One region of the Paramixta manurensis genome, then DNA from elsewhere that is predicted to be linked to it. Evidence: predicted binding sites of a transcription regulator. Region 1 holds the regulator's gene; each other region holds the start of a gene.
The links. Region 1 encodes Fur, which represses iron uptake genes when iron is present. Its sites were predicted from a motif close to ATAATAATGAGAACNACTATCAA; they were not measured.
Positions count from the first base shown of each region.

Region 1 (5,613 bases):
TGAAGATGCCGACCTTTCCGCAGGCATTAAGTTGGATCTATCCGGCTTGCCGGATGCGCAAGCGGAGGCCATCCGGCAACGTTTTCGCCTGTTGGGAATTAAAGAGCAGCCGAATGGCTATCCGATTATCGCTCGAATTAATGCCGGGGCATTAGACAAAGCGGCAAGCGTTTCCGGCGGGTATCGGTTAACTATCGGCAAAGCAAAGGCCGACGTGACAGGGTATGATCGGAGCGGTGTGTTTTATGGTTTGCAGTCTATCCTTTCGCTGCTGCCCGCTAGCGGCGAGGGTAAAATAGCTACGCTTGCGGTAACCGATGCCCCCCGTTTTGCTTATCGCGGCGCGTTTTTAGATGTGGCGAGAAATTTCCATAGCAAAGCGGCGGTGCTGCGTATGCTTGATCAAATGGCTGCGTGGAAAATGAACAAATTCCACTTCCACTTGACCGATGATGAGGGTTGGCGTGTCGAAATCGCTGGGTTACCTGAGTTGACCGGCGTGGGCGCCAGGCGGTGCCATGATCTGAGCGAGCAGCATTGTTTGCTGCCGCAGCTAGGTTCCGGCCCATTTAGCAATAATAACGGTAGCGGTTTTTTTAGCCGTGCCGATTATATTGAAATCGTGAAATATGCCGCGGCGCGTAATATCGAGGTGATTCCGGAAGTGGATATGCCCGCGCACGCGCGTGCGGCGGTGGTTTCAATGGAGGCACGCTATCATCGCCTAATGGAAAAGGGGGACGCCAGTGCAGCGTCGGAATACCGACTGGTCGATCCCACGGATAGTTCCAACACCACCTCGGTGCAATTGTACGATCGCACCAGCTACCTCAATCCTTGTCTCGACTCTTCTCTCCGTTTTACCGATAAAGTCATTAGTGAAATACAGGCGATGCATCTTGCAGCTGGTCAGCCGCTTAAAACCTGGCACTTTGGTGGAGACGAAGCGAAAAATATTCGGCTCGGCGCCGGATATTCCGACCGCGCTAAACCGGTGACGGGAACCGGGCTACGAACGATGGATGAAGAAGATAAGCCATGGGCTAAATCTCTGGCATGTCAAAAATTGATTAGCGAGGGGAAAGTTAGCGATCTGGCGCATCTTCCCAGTTCTTTTGCATTAAAAGTCAGCAAGTTGGTGAAAGCGCACGGTATCGACAGCATGCAGGCCTGGCAGGATGGCCTGAAAGATGCCAAAGATGCAGGCGCTTTTTCTACTGCGCAGGTCAGAGTGAATTTTTGGGACACGCTCTATTGGGGAGGCTTTGACACCGCTAATGATTGGGCAAACAAAGGTTACCAAGTGGTGCTTTCCAACCCGGATTACCTCTATATGGATTTCCCTTCGGAGGTTAACCCGCTAGAGCGCGGTTATTACTGGGGAACGCGTTTTACCGATGAGCGTAAAATGTTCTCCTTCGCACCGAATAATTTGCCGCAAAATGCCGAAACCTCTGTTGATCGCGACGGGAATACGTTTAGTGCAAAATCAGATAAAGCCTGGCTTGGCGCTTATGGTATTTCAGCTCAGTTATGGAGTGAGACGGTGCGCACAGACAGTAATATGGAGTATATGATTTTTCCGCGTCTCTTCACTGCTGCCGAGCGTGGCTGGCATCGGGCATCCTGGGAACAGGATTATCAGGCAGGGAAAGAGTATGTCGGCGGCGAAACGCGTTATGTGGATAGCCAGGCATTACTCACTGACTGGCAGCGTTTTGCCAATCTGTTAGGGCAACGTGAGCTGGCGAAGCTCGATCTTGCCGGCGTGTCTTACCGTCTTCCGGTGCCGGGCGCGCGTATTGTCAACGGCGTTCTCGAAGCGAACCTGGCGCTGCCGGGATTAACGATTGAATACAGCCTGGATGAGGGAAAAAGCTGGCAGCGGTATGACAACGGCTCACGGCCAAATGTGAGCGGGAAAGTTTCAGTTCGCTCCGTCAGCCCGGATGGTAAACGCGTCAGTCGCGTAGAAGCGCTTTAATTAACCACAAAAAAACCGGTGCATCATGGCACCGGTTTTTTATGGCAGAAAACAGATTACTGATCGTGAAGTGTTTCGTCTTCACGGCAATCGCCCAACGCACAATGTCCATAGAGATAAAGACTGTGGTTGGTCAATTTAATGCCATGACGCGTGGCGATCTCACGCTGACGAGATTCGATAGATTCATCACTAAATTCGATGACCTTGCCACAATCCAGGCAAATAAGGTGATCGTGATGATGTTGTTGAGTGAGTTCGAACACGGACTTGCCGCCTTCGAAGTTATGCCGGGTTACGATACCCGCGTCATCAAACTGGTTCAGAACGCGATAAACCGTAGCCAGACCGATCTCTTCGCCCATATCAATCAGGCGCTTATACAAATCTTCCGCACTGACATGATGGCTCTCTGGTTCCTGAAGCACTTCCAGAATCTTCAAGCGAGGAAGCGTGACTTTCAGGCCGGCCTTCTTTAATGCGGTATTGTTGTCAGTCATGCGGATATTGTCCTGTTACTTTGCTAGTCACTATGTGGCTGAAAAGCCCTGAACATCGGTCGACGCTGAATCTAATTGCGTCTCATTATAGAACTGATGAACCGAAATGAAAACAGTAGGGTAAGCGTGAAACCGCTAATGGATGTAAGGAGAAGTATCGCTACGTCCTGAGAAGTTCATGCCTGTATTATGCCGCGTTAACATTTCGCTTAAGCTCATCCTTACCTCTAACAGATGAGAAAGCGGATTGACCGATGGAGATATTCTACAGATCTGAGGCCAAAAGTTACAAATATGTATCTATTATTTCTATAGGAAAAACCACACATTCAATGTGAGCCAGCGCCCACATTGAACGCTTAACGTTACGCTTCGATGATTTCTTTCAAATGAAGCTCGTTAAAAATCTGTTTTACCCACGCGTCAACGCGTTCATTGGTCAATTCAGGCTGACGATCTTCATCAATCGCGAGGCCGAGGAAGTGTTTATCATCCGCCAACCCTTTTGACGCTTCAAAATGGTAACCCTCGGTAGGCCAGTGGCCGACAATTACCGCACCGTTCGGCTCAATAATGTCGCGGATAGTCCCCATCGCGTCACAGAAGTATTCAGCGTAATCCTCCTGATCGCCACAGCCAAACAGCGCGACCAACTTGCCGTTAAAGTCAATTTCTTCAAGCGTTGGGAAGAAATCATCCCAATCACACTGGGCTTCGCCATAATACCAGGTTGGAATACCCAGTAGTAAAATATCAAAGGCTTCAAGATCTTCTTTGCTGCTCTTGGCGATGTCATGCACGTCGGCAACGTCTTTGCCGAGTTGCTTCTGGATCATTTTTGCAATGTTTTCCGTGTTGCCCGTATCGCTGCCAAAGAAAATGCCTACGATTGCCATGAGTTTAATAACCTCTTGAAACTTAAAAATATGGTGATTGCTATTGGTACGCAGTTATCGGCAATAATAGCAGACAGAGCGTGGGCGCGGAACTTGTAAAGCCGCTGCATTTGTCGCTTTGTGCGATTACGCCATCCGGCGGCGGTTATGCGTCGGTAACCTGTAGCTGCGCTAAAATCATCTCTTCAATCAATTCGCTGCGGCTCATATTACGTTGTTCGGCGAGTGAATTTAACGCGTCCACCGCTTCATGATTCATTTTCAGTTCGACACGGCGTAAGCCGCGTACTTTGTCACGCTTTAACTGATTACGCTTATTGATTCGTAGCTGCTCATCACGCGTGAGCGGATTGGTTTTAGGGCGCCCAGGCCGACGTTCATCTGCGAACAAGTCTGGCGTGGTGCGATCCGTTTGTTCTTTTGCCATAGAATAGATAGTGATACTGGCCAGACCGCGCGCCTGTTGTTGCGCGGATTGTGACTAAATGAGCCGGTTTGCTGCCGAAATAAAGGCGGCAAAATTTTAGCGCGCCATCATACCCTGGCAAAAGTCGTTGCGACAAACATTTCACAGTTTCAATAACACTTTGCTATTAAACGGTTAAAAAACGTTGGATGGCGCGCAAAACCGCATCCGGTTTCTCTGCGTGAACCCAGTGACCGGCACCGGCAATAACATGCGCTTTTGCCTGCGGAAACTGGCTTAATAATGCGGAACGGTGGCTATCATCGAGGTAGGGCGAATTGCCGCCGCGGATGAACAGGGCCGGGTGCGGCCAGGCCGGGATCGGTTCCCAACCGGAAAGGCTCGGGTAGTTGTTCCAAAGCGCCGGTACGTTAAAACGCCACTCTCCTTCATGGAAGGACTTCAGTAAAAACTGAATAATCCCTTCTTCTTCTATATGCTCGCGCATTTTCTCTGCCGCCTGACTGCGTGAGGTGATACCCGCCGCCGTTACGGCATTCACGCCCGCAAAGATTGCATCATGGCGACGCGTCTGATAATCCACCGGCGCAATATCAATTAATACCAACTGCTCAAGACGGTCGGGCGCCAGTGCGGTCATCGCCATGGCGATTTTTCCCCCCATTGAGTGACCAATCACCGTTACACGATTGATGCCCTGTTCATCAAGCGTTGCCAACATATCCTGTGCCATTACCGCATAAGACATCTCTTCCGCCCGGCCAGATAAACCGTGGTTACGGACATCCACCTGTATAATGGGGTGTTCAGCTTTTAGCCCACGGGCGATACCGCCAAGGTTATCCAGGCTACCAAACAGACCGTGAATCAATAAAACGGGGGTAGCATCGGCAGGAGATTGTTCAGTTTGCAGGCGAGCATTCAAAATCATGGCAAAGTTCTTACAGTTGTGAGGAAAGCTTAGGTTATCATGGTTTTCACTTGGTCAGCAGCCCGGCATACTGATGGCGGTCGGCGTTTTTTTGCGGCATATTCTGACTTTTGCCGACGGCGGCGACTGATGCTATCGACCTGCTGGATTTAACTTTATAATCCTTATGTTAGAACGCGATCACAATGTGTACCGGTTTTTTTTGTTAATGCCGCAACAGAGTGTGATCGGTTCTGCCACTAGTAATAACCGTACGGATAAAGATGAAAACGATTGAAGTCGACGAAGAGCTCTACCGTTATATTGCCAGCCACACTCAGCATATTGGTGAAAGCGCCTCGGATATTTTGCGCCGGATGCTGAAATTTACCGCCGGCCAAACGATGCCAGCCGCGGCGCCCGGCGCGGCGAATTCCGCAGCTAAACCGTCGGTTGCAGTGAAAAACGAGGTGAATCCGCAAAATAGCGTGCGCGCCGTGCGTGAGTTGCTGCTTTCTGACGAGTATGCGGAACAGAAAAAAGCGGTAAATCGCTTTATGCTGATTTTATCGACTTTATATCGTATCGATCCAAAAGCGTTTGCTGAAGCTACCGCCTCTTTACAAGGGCGCACGCGCGTCTATTTTGCCGGCGATCAGCAGACGTTAGTGCAGAATGGCACCCATACTAAGCCGAAGCATGTTCCCGGCACGCCGTACTGGGTAATTACCAATACCAACACAGGCCGCAAATGCAGCATGATCGAACATATTATGCTGTCAATGCAGTTCCCGCAGGAACTGGCAGACAAGGTTTGCGGCACCATTTAAACCGAAGCGTCAGGGAGAAGCGCCAATGGCCAATCACCCCCGTGCCGGGCAGCCCGCCCGTCAGAG
Region 1 is NZ_CP054212.1:1,490,620-1,496,232, forward strand. It holds gene PMPD1_RS07280 (beta-N-acetylhexosaminidase) at 1-1,984, shown strand, start outside; gene fur (ferric iron uptake transcriptional regulator) at 2,041-2,484, opposite strand; gene fldA (flavodoxin FldA) at 2,850-3,380, opposite strand; gene ybfE (LexA regulated protein) at 3,526-3,807, opposite strand; gene ybfF (esterase) at 3,974-4,738, opposite strand; gene seqA (replication initiation negative regulator SeqA) at 5,002-5,547, shown strand; gene pgm (phosphoglucomutase (alpha-D-glucose-1,6-bisphosphate-dependent)) at 5,573-5,613, shown strand, end outside.

Region 2 (5,613 bases), 690 kb from region 1:
GTCCGCTGAGCGATCATTTGGTTGCCAGTGTGGAAAGTTATGCGCCGTTGATGGCGCGAGCGCCAAAAACCTTTAATTTCTTCCTAAAACAGCCGTGGCTGCGTGAGCTAAGTAAAAAACATGTCGGCATGGTCGACCTGCCACTGCTCTCCTCACCGACGCTTAAACAGCAGTTAGCGGGGCATCAGGCGACCACGGTTACGCTGGAAAAACTGGAGCTATTCAGTCCGCAACAGCGCGAAAAAACCGTACTGGTGGTACAAGATCCGTTTACCAGCTATTACGAAGCACAGTTAGTGGCCGATTTTGTTCGGCTGATTGAAAAACTGGGCTATCGCCCGGTGGTATTGCCCTTTTCCCCCAACGGCAAAGCGCAGCATATTAAAGGCTTTTTACAACGTTTTGCGCGCACCGCACAGAAAACGGCGGATTTTCTTAGCCGGGTGGCAAAATTGGGGATGCCGCTGGTGGGCGTCGATCCGGCATTAGTGCTGTGCTACCGCGACGAATATCGCCAGACGTTGGGTGAATCGCGCGGTGAGTTTCACGTTGAGCTAGTGCATGAGTGGTTACAAAAGGCGTTGGCAACGCGTGAAGTACAGCCGACCAGTGGCGAAGCCTGGTATCTGTTTGGTCACTGTACCGAAGTGACGGCGCTGCCATCGGCACCGAAGCAGTGGGAAACCATTTTTGCCCGTTTTGGCGCCCGGCTGGAAAACGTCAATGTTGGCTGTTGTGGGATGGCAGGCACTTACGGGCATGAACGTAAGAATCTGGAAAACTCTCTCGGCATTTATGAGCTGTCCTGGCATCCGCAATTACAAAAATTGCCGCGACAGCGCTGTTTGGCGACCGGTTACTCCTGCCGTAGCCAGGTCAAACGGATTGAAGGAAACGGCATGCGCCATCCCTTACAGGCTCTACTGGAGATCATTTGATGGCAATCTGGAAACGACCGGCGTCGCTTGAACAACTCAATCAAGGGAGCCTGGGATGTATGGTGGAACACGTAGGGATTCGTTTTACCGTGCTGCACGATGATGGGCTGGAGGCGACGATGCCGGTCGATAGTCGCACCCGACAACCGTTTGGTCTATTGCACGGTGGCGCATCGGTGGTATTAGCGGAAAGCCTTGGCTCAATGGCGGGCTATTTGTGTACCACCGGGGAGGATTACGTGGTAGGGCTCGAGATTAACGCTAACCACGTTCGCGCCGCGCGTGAAGGTGAAGTCCGCGGCGTTTGCCGGGCGCTGCATTTGGGACGCTCGCACCAAGTCTGGCAAATTGACATTTTCGACCGCGAGAACCGCCTCTGCTGCACCTCACGTCTCACCACCGCTGTGATGTATGCTGACGATAACGCATTTCGGCGGCGTTAAAACATCCAGGCGGCGCGCTTAACAAAATCACTCTGTAGCGCGGTGGCTTTCTCCCAGTCACCGCACAAAGTAAGATGGTGGCAGAGTTGTGTCAGTGAATGTCGCGCCAGTTGCCAAGCCTGCATACGGAAAAGTTTATCCCGCTCGGCGTTCCCCAACTCCTGTAGCAGACGATGATGCAATTTCCCCAACGCGTGTAGATAACTCTGGTCATCACCATTGAGTTGACATAATTCGGCCATATCTAAACAGGTATCATTAAATTTGCGTAATTGTGTCAGTGAACAATCAGGGCGATTTAGCCTGGCCTGGGCCATATAAAAATCAACGGTAATATCGCGTACGGAAAATTTATAGTCATCAATTTTGCCTTGCAGCCAGGCGTTAACCGAAACGTTCATCGTACTACCTATTTTTGTGCTAATGAGAATCATTATCATAGTGTAATTGACGCATTATTCAATCCACTGGCGCGGCAAATTTATCGATTAATGCTGCCTGTCAGTAAAATCGGTATTAACAATCCTCAGGTCTTACTTTCGGCGTAAAATGATTATTATTAGTATTTAGCGTAACGGCATTAAAAATTAGTTATTGATATTAAACACTATTTTATCATGACAAGACGAAAGCCAGAGCAGGCAGCAATCCGCTCATGAGGGTCTATCCTTAGTAAACAGGTACCAAAAAAGCTATTTTAGGCTTATCCCTGCAAAACAAGAGGTTGAAGTGATAATCGTTATCACTAACATAGGGGTATTAGCCTAAAGAGGCTACGCATCGCGAGGTATGAAATTATGCAATCTGCAAATCCTGCATCCTTCTCACCGGATGACTTTGTCTGGAAAGGACTTACGCTTACCGATAGCGCAGCGCAACAGATCATTGCGCTAGCGGCGGACGATCCTCACGTCAAAGGATTAAAACTCGGTGTGAAACAGTCTGGCTGCGCGGGCTTTGGTTATACAATGGAACTGGTAAAAGAACCGGCCAGCGATGACCTACAATTTATCCATAAGGGCGCCACACTGTTTGTTCCGCTACAGGCCATGCCGTTTATCGACGGGACGCAAGTCGACTTTGTGCGTGAAGGCCTGAATCAGATTTTTAAATTTAATAACCCTAAAGCTCAACACGCCTGCGGCTGTGGTGAGAGCTTTGGCGTAGAGTAACCATCGTTATGTCTCGAAACACTGAAGCATCTGATGATGTACAAATCTGGGAAGGCGGCCGTCAGAATTACAAAGAGGGCTTCTTTACCCAACTGCAAACCGATGAGCTGGCCCACGGAATTAATGAAGAAGTGGTGCGGGCAATCTCGGCGAAGCGTAATGAACCTGAATGGATGCTTGAGTTCCGTCTGAAAGCCTATGAAGCGTGGCTGCAAATGGAAGAGCCGCACTGGCTAAAAGCGAATTACAAATCGCTTAACTATCAAGATTACAGCTACTATTCCGCGCCTTCCTGCGGCAATTGTGATGATAGTTGCGCCTCCGAACCCGGCGCCATGCAGGCATCGGGCGGTCAGGCCGCCAGTAGCTACCTGACGCAAGAAGTTGAAAATGCCTTTAACCAGCTTGGCGTGCCGGTACGAGAAGGGAGAGAAGTGGCGGTCGATGCCATTTTTGATTCGGTATCGGTTGCGACCACCTATCGCCATAAATTGGCTGAACAAGGCATTATTTTCTGCTCGTTTGGCGAAGCCATTCAAGACCACCCGGAGTTGGTGAAAAAGTACCTCGGTACCGTGGTGCCGCATAATGATAACTTCTTTGCCGCGCTCAACTCCGCCGTGGCGTCAGATGGTACCTTTGTCTATATCCCGAAAGGGGTACGTTGCCCGATGGAGTTGTCGACCTATTTCCGCATCAATGCGGCGAAGACCGGCCAGTTTGAACGTACCATTCTGGTGGCGGATGAAGATAGCTACGTCAGCTACATCGAAGGGTGTTCAGCGCCAGTGCGTGATAGCTATCAGTTACATGCCGCGGTCGTGGAAGTTATCATCCATAAAAATGCCGAAGTGAAATATTCCACGGTACAGAACTGGTTCCCCGGCGGCGAAAGTGAGGGCGGTATCCTTAACTTTGTTACCAAGCGCGCGTTATGCGAGGGTGAAAACAGCAAAATGTCGTGGACTCAGTCAGAAACCGGTTCGGCAATTACCTGGAAATATCCCAGCGTGATTCTGCGCGGCGACAATTCGATTGGTGAGTTCTTCTCAGTGGCGCTGACCAGCGGCCGCCAGCAGGCGGATACCGGCACCAAAATGATCCACATTGGTAAAAACACCAAGTCGACCATTATCTCGAAAGGGATCTCGGCCGGGAAAAGCCAAAATACCTATCGCGGTTTAGTCAAGATCATGCCAACGGCAACCAATGCCCGCAACTTTACCCAGTGTGATTCAATGCTGATTGGGCCGGATTGCGGCGCGCATACTTTCCCTTATGTGGAAGCGCGCAACAATACTGCGCAGCTAGAACATGAGGCAACCACTTCACGTATTGGTGAAGACCAGTTGTTTTACTGTCTACAACGCGGCATCAGCGAAGATGATGCTATCTCAATGATCGTTAACGGTTTCTGTAAGGATGTATTCTCCGAGCTGCCGCTGGAGTTTGCCGTTGAAGCACAAAAATTATTGGCCATTAGTCTGGAGCACAGCGTCGGCTAAGCCGCGCTGAACAATGCGGAGTTGCCTAACGGCAAGCTGAAGGAAATTTTATGTTAAGTATTAAAGATTTACAGGTAAGCATTGAAGACAAGGCCATCTTGCGCGGGCTGGACCTGGAGGTTAAGCCCGGCGAAGTACACGCTATTATGGGGCCAAACGGCTCCGGCAAAAGTACCTTGTCCGCTACGCTTGCCGGGCGTGAAGAATATGAAGTCACAGGCGGCTCGGTTCATTTTAAAGGTAAAGACTTGCTGGAACTTTCGCCGGAAGACCGGGCGGGAGAAGGCATCTTTATGGCTTTCCAGTATCCGGTAGAGATTCCGGGCGTCAGCAACCAGTTTTTCCTACAGACCGCCGTTAACGCGGTACGCAAATATCGTGAGCAGGAAACACTTGATCGCTTTGATTTTCAGGACTTTATCGAAGAAAAAATCCACCTACTGAAAATGCCGGAAGATTTGCTGACTCGCTCGGTCAACGTTGGCTTCTCCGGTGGCGAAAAGAAACGTAACGATATTCTGCAAATGGCGGCGCTGGAACCGGAATTATGTATCCTTGATGAAACCGACTCCGGTTTGGATATTGATGCGCTAAAAATTGTCGCGAACGGCGTTAATTCGCTGCGTGACGGAAAGCGGGCTTTTATCATCGTCACCCACTACCAGCGTATTCTTGACTATATCAAGCCGGATTATGTGCATGTGCTGTATCAGGGCAAGATCGTGAAATCCGGTGATTTTACGCTGGTGAAACAGTTGGAGGAGCAAGGCTATGGCTGGCTTACCGACCAAGAGTGATAACGCGCTGCAGCGTTGGCATCACCTGTTTGAATCGCACGGTAGAAAACGTTCGTTACAGGCGCAGCAGCACTGGCAACAGCTAATGCGGCTCGGCTTGCCAACCCGTAAGCAAGAGAACTGGAAATATACGCCGCTGGATACGTTACTGGGCGAAAATTTTGTACTGCCCGAGGCCACGCAGGTGACTGAGGCGGATGTCGCCGCGTTGGCCTTGCCGCTGGATGCTGTTCGTTTGGTGTTTATCGACGGTCAGTTTAACGCCGCTTTGAGCGATAGCGCACACGGTAACTATCAGATTGAGATTTCCCATGCGGCGGAGCGGCGTGATTTTGAGGCGCCGGTACAACCGGAGGTCTTCTTGCATCTGACCGAAAGCCTGGCTGAAGAGGCGACAACGATTCGGCTGCCGCGCGGCAAAGTAGCCGAGCGTCCGCTGTACTTGCTGCATATTAGTAGCGCCAGCGCGCCGGATGAGATGAATACGATGCATTATCGTCACCATCTGGATGTTGAAGAGGGCGCTGATGCGCGAGTGATTGAACACTACGTTAGCTTAGGCGAGGGTGCTCATTTTACCGGCGCTCGCCTGAGTATGGTGGTAAGTAACAACGCCCGCCTAAGCCACACTAAGCTGTCGTTTGAAAATGCCGAGAGCTACCACTTTGCACACAACGACCTGATCGTAGCGCGTGATGCGCAGGTGAGTAGCCAAAGTTTTCTACTGGGAGCCGGGTTAAGCCGTCATAACACCAGTA
Region 2 is NZ_CP054212.1:2,180,381-2,185,993, forward strand. It holds gene ydiJ (D-2-hydroxyglutarate dehydrogenase YdiJ) at 1-938, shown strand, start outside; gene PMPD1_RS10590 (hotdog fold thioesterase) at 938-1,381, shown strand; gene PMPD1_RS10595 (hypothetical protein) at 1,378-1,782, opposite strand; gene sufA (Fe-S cluster assembly scaffold SufA) at 2,179-2,553, shown strand; gene sufB (Fe-S cluster assembly protein SufB) at 2,562-4,058, shown strand; gene sufC (Fe-S cluster assembly ATPase SufC) at 4,109-4,855, shown strand; gene sufD (Fe-S cluster assembly protein SufD) at 4,830-5,613, shown strand, end outside.
Region 2: the regulator Fur is predicted to act here: its motif matches at 2,111-2,133, upstream of sufA (Fe-S cluster assembly scaffold SufA).

Region 3 (5,613 bases), 2.1 Mb from region 1:
CCTTCCGGCGCGGCGGGGATGCTAGTCAGCACCTTCGAGGCGTTCGAGGAGTATCAACGTGATGAGGCCTGGACATGGGAACATCAGGCGCTAGTACGCGCACGCATCGTGTTCGGTGAGTCGGCGTTAAGCCAACGTTTTGATGATATCCGCCGCCGTATTCTGTGCGTGCCGCGCGAGGTGAATACTTTGCGAACCGAGGTGCGAGAGATGCGTGAGAAAATGCGTGCGCATTTAAGCAATAAACATAAAGGGCGCTGGGATATTAAGGCCGATCAGGGCGGGATTACGGATATTGAGTTTATTACGCAATATCTCGTCCTACGCTATGCCGCGCAAACGCCTAAACTTACCCGTTGGTCAGATAACGTGCGCATCCTCGAACTGTTAGCCAGTTACGATAAGCTGCCTGAAGATGAGGCGAAAATGCTCACGGCGGCCTACGTTACGTTACGCGATGAGTTACATCACCTGGCGTTGCAAGCGTTGCCGGGGCATGTTGATGAGCAAGCTTTCGCGGCAGAGCGCGCGTGTGTTAATCAAAGTTGGCAACGTTGGCTGGGTGAGTAGGCCAGCGTTGGCAGGCGCGGGAGCAGTAGAGTTTTGCGCAATTATGCTATTATCCCGCGCACTATTTTTTACCGTAGTCTGGAGTGTCTGGAATGAAAGTAACGCTGCCCGATTTTAACCGTGCAGGGGTGCTGGTAGTCGGTGATGTGATGTTAGATCGCTACTGGTACGGCCCAACCAGCCGTATTTCACCCGAGGCGCCGGTGCCGGTGGTTAAAGTGGATACCATTGAAGAGCGTCCTGGCGGCGCCGCCAACGTGGCAATGAATATCGCCGCGCTGGGTGCCGCATCACGTCTGGTGGGGCTGACCGGTGCGGATGATGCCGCCGTTGCACTGGGCACCACGCTGAGCGGCGTCAACGTACAGTGTGATTTCGTTGCCGTACCGACTCATCCAACCATTACCAAGTTGCGTATTTTGTCGCGCAATCAGCAGTTGATCCGTCTTGATTTTGAAGAAGGGTTTGAAGGCGTTGATCCTGGCCCGTTGCATCAGCGCATTGCTGCTGCGTTGCCGCAGGCTGGTGCGCTGGTGCTGTCTGATTACGCTAAAGGCGCGTTAGCCAGCGTACAGACGATGATTGCGCTGGCGCGGGAAGCGAAGGTGCCGGTGTTGGTCGATCCGAAGGGGACCGATTTCGAGCGCTATCGCGGCGCGACCTTGTTAACGCCTAATTTGTCCGAGTTTGAAGCGGTAGTCGGGAAATGTCAGGATGACGCACAGTTAGTTGAACGCGGCATGAAACTGATTACGGACTTTGCGTTTTCCGCCCTGTTGGTGACCCGTTCCGAAAATGGGATGACACTGTTGCAACCGGGCAAAGCCCCTTTACATTTGCCGACGCAAGCGCAAGAAGTGTATGACGTGACCGGTGCCGGTGATACGGTGATTGGCGTACTGGCGGCGGCGCTGGCGGCGGGGGATTCACTGGAAGAAGCCTGCTTCCTCGCCAACGCGGCGGCTGGTGTCGTGGTGGGTAAATTAGGAACCTCGACGGTGACGACGGTCGAACTGGAGAATGCGATTCATGCCCGTCCGGAGAGCGGTTTCGGCGTGATGGATGAAGCACAGTTAAAAGAAGCGGTTGAGCAAGCGCGCCAACGTGGCGAAAAAGTAGTGATGACCAACGGCTGTTTTGACATTTTGCACGCCGGGCATGTTTCTTATCTCGCCAACGCTCGCAAACTCGGCGACCGCCTTATTGTGGCGGTCAATAGCGATGCTTCCACTAAACGGCTCAAAGGAGAAAGTCGCCCGGTCAACTCATTGATTAATCGCATGATTGTTTTGGGCGCGTTAGAGTCAGTGGATTGGGTGGTGCCATTTGAGGAAGATACGCCGCAGCGTTTGATTGCCAGCGTTTTGCCTGATTTGCTGGTGAAAGGCGGCGATTACAAGCCGGAAGAGATTGCCGGTAGCACAGAGGTGTGGGCCAACGGTGGTGAGGTGCGGGTGCTGAACTTTGAAGATGGTATTTCCACCACCAATATCATTAAAACCATACGCGGCGACCGGGGTTAAGGCGTTCGGCCCGCCTGATTTCGTACCGGCCACAGGGAGGTTTTTCGCCTCCCTCATCCGACGGTTAATTAACCGGCGTTATTGCGGATCTTCGGTCTGCATGATGGCCTGCTCTGTTGGCTGCCTGGCGCTGCTTCCGGAGCCACTTTCCAGCGCGGCGAGGCGTTGTTCTAATGCCGCCAGCTTTTCCCGGGTACGAAGCAGCACTTGGGTTTGTACATCAAATTCTTCACGATTTACCAAATCCATCCGTGTTAATTGAGCTTGCAACACCTGACGGATCTTCTTCTCAACATCATCCCCAAATTCACGAATGCCTTTCGGCATTGACTCATGAACCTGACGGGCGAGTTGTTCAATTTTTTTTGGGTCAATCATGGCGTTTTCCTGATCGTAACGGGTAAAGGTTAAGTGTAATGCCAGAAAGCAAAAGGATAAACCTGAAAACCGTATCGAAGTAAAATGCATAACAATTTGCTGGTATTGTTCGTTGCCCCGGCATTTTTTTGGCGCTATAGTTAATTCGCTTATTCTCAGGGCGGGGCGAAATTCCCCACCGGCGGTAAATCAGCATATGCTGAAAGCCCGCGAGCGCTTCAGGTCCATTGGGCCAGAAGGTCAGCAGATCTGGTGAGATTCCAGAGCCGACGGTTAAAGTCCGGATGGGAGAGAGTAACGGTTCTTGCCGGGTTTTATACCCAACAGGTTTTCGGTTCGGCAGGTAAATAGCCCGCTGTTCGTGAACGTGATGTGTATTTTGCTCGCCATGCGTTATCTTTTTGTCACTGCATGACACTCCTCAAGATCGCCCTGATTCTGGTAACCCATACATTTTTATAAGGTTTATTTACCATGAATCAGACGCTACTTTCTGAATTTGGCACGCCTGAACAGCGTGTAGAACGTGCTCTCGCTGCGCTGCGCGCAGGCGCAGGCGTAATGGTGTTGGACAGCGAGGATCGTGAGAACGAAGGTGATATGATTTTCGCGGCAGAAACCATGACCGTTGAACAAATGGCACTGACCATTCGTCATGGTAGCGGTATTGTCTGCCTGTGCATTACCGAAGAACGTCGCCAACAACTGGATCTGCCAATGATGGTGGAGAATAATACCAGCTCATTCGGCACCGGCTTCACGGTAACCATTGAAGCGGCGCAAGGGGTCACCACGGGTGTTTCTGCCCAGGATCGTATCACTACCATTCGCACTGCCATTGCTGATGACGCTAAACCGACCGATTTAAGCCGTCCAGGCCACGTGTTTCCCCTGCGGGCGCGTGAAGGCGGCGTGTTGACGCGTGGCGGCCACACGGAAGCGACCATTGATTTGGTGAGTCTGGCGGGCTTTAAACCCTACGGCGTACTGTGTGAGCTAACGAATGATGACGGCACGATGGCGCACGCGCCAGAAGCCGTGGAGTTTGCTAAGCAACACGCTATGCCGGTCGTCACTATTGAAGATTTGGTGGCGTATCGCCGTCACCGCGAAACGCGCCAGGCGAGTTAATCGCTCGTATGCAACGAGCCGAGATCATCGGCTCGTTGGTTCCACTCTCTGCGTAATACCGCCACTTCCTGTTCAAATTTATTGATAATCTTCATCATGCTTATCCGAGTTCATCACCTGCGAAATCAGCGTAAGGTAATCCTTAGATAATACATTTCTGACTGGGGATTAATCATGAACCATACTCGTATGCCAGCGCTGTTTCTCGGTCACGGCAGCCCGATGAATGTACTGGAAGAAAACCACTTTACCGCCGCCTGGCGTAGCCTTGGCGAGCAATTACCGCGCCCGAAAGCGATTTTGGCGGTTTCCGCGCATTGGTACACGCGCGGCACTGCGGTAACGGCAATGGAAAACCCGCGTACTATTCATGATTTCGGCGGCTTCCCGCAGGCGTTGTTTGATACCCATTATCGCGCCCCCGGCTCGCCTGAATTAGCGCGTCAGGTGGCGGAATTGCTGGCTCCGTTACCGGTTCATCTCGACGAAGAGTGGGGGTTGGATCACGGTTCCTGGGGCGTGCTGATAAAAATGTACCCGGAGGCCGATATTCCGGTAGTGCAACTCAGCGTGGACGGCACGAAACCTCCTGCCTGGCATTTTGAATTGGGGCGCAAACTGGCCGCGCTACGTGAACAGGGCGTGATGATTGTCGCCAGCGGTAACGTGGTACATAACTTACGGATGATGCGTCGTCAGGAGAATGCTGAACCGTATCCGTGGGCAATTTCGTTCAGTCAGTTTGTTCGAGATAATTTGGATTGGCAGGGGCCGACAGAGCAGCATCCGCTGGTCAACTTTATGGATCATGAAGGCGCTGCGCTCTCCAACCCAACGCCGGAACACTTTCTGCCGCTATTGTATGTGCTAGGCGCACGCGCTAAAGATGAACCGGTTTCCGTGCCGGTGGATGGCGATACATTAGGGGCCATCAGTATGCTTTCGGTCCAGGTAGGGTAGACCCAGACCGCAGTGTCTATGGGCCGCCGTTGCTGGCGGCCTGTTTTATTTCTCGTCGAGCAACTGCAGCAACGCATCGGTGGTGACTCTTTCCCCAAGGCGCGGGAAGATTTTTTCAATGCTGTGCTGATGAGAGACCAATTCAAGGTCAGTCATCGCATCGGTCACCAGCACAACATGGTAGCCAAGCTCATGAGCGTGACGGGCGGTGGACTCGACGCCAATACTGGTCGCGATCCCGGTGATGATAACTTGAGTGACGCCGCGACGGCGAAGATACAGATCGAGCGAGGTGCCGTGAAAAGATCCCCACTGCAGCTTGGTGACTTTGTGATCGTCAGGATGTTCTCCCAGTTCCGGGATTAACTCAGCCCAATCCGCAGGCGGAGTGAAGTCGTGAGCCATCTCAACGCGTCCCGGCGCGCCGCTAGTGACATTAACCAGCACAACCGGTAAACCCCGGGCGCGAAAAGCCTGCGCTAACTTCGCATTGTTATCAATGATCGATTCGGTGGGGTGTGCCAAGGGTAGACCGACGATGCCTTTTTGCATATCAACAACGATCAGCGCAGGCAGGTTATCAAGGGTGGAAAGTGGCATAAGTACTCCTTTCAATCAGTGGCGGAAGGCATCTCGACCGGATTTCGTAAGGTCCGATCAAATAAGGTGGCGATAAACAGCAAAACGCTCAGCGTGGCCATCACCCAAGCTAAAGTGTGCAAACCATGATCGGTAGCGTGTTGACCGTAGACCAGGCCAAGCAGGCTGGTTGCCGCGATCGCTCCGATATATTGCGCCGTGCGTTGTAGACCGGCGGCGGTACCCATTTCCTGCGCAGGCGCTTGCAGGTAGACGGCGGCTTGGGTGGCGGTAGAAAACATACCTTGCGGCGCGGCGAAAAAAGTGACGGCCAATGCAATCACCCAAGCCGCGGTTTCGCCGTGCAAAAACAGTAGGCAGATACAGCCTGCCAGCGCGGAGCCAATACTGATCAGAAACGGCGTGCGGATACTCTTTGTTCGCGTCCCCATCAACGAAGAGAGCGCGGCAA
Region 3 is NZ_CP054212.1:3,988,112-3,993,724, reverse strand. It holds gene glnE (bifunctional [glutamate--ammonia ligase]-adenylyl-L-tyrosine phosphorylase/[glutamate--ammonia-ligase] adenylyltransferase) at 1-570, shown strand, start outside; gene hldE (bifunctional D-glycero-beta-D-manno-heptose-7-phosphate kinase/D-glycero-beta-D-manno-heptose 1-phosphate adenylyltransferase HldE) at 663-2,093, shown strand; gene ubiK (ubiquinone biosynthesis accessory factor UbiK) at 2,172-2,471, opposite strand; FMN riboswitch at 2,619-2,771, shown strand; gene ribB (3,4-dihydroxy-2-butanone-4-phosphate synthase) at 2,946-3,602, shown strand; gene ygiD (4,5-DOPA-extradiol-dioxygenase) at 3,777-4,562, shown strand; gene PMPD1_RS19235 (isochorismatase family protein) at 4,608-5,162, opposite strand; gene PMPD1_RS19230 (MFS transporter) at 5,174-5,613, opposite strand, start outside.
Region 3: the regulator Fur is predicted to act here: its motif matches at 3,684-3,706, upstream of ygiD (4,5-DOPA-extradiol-dioxygenase).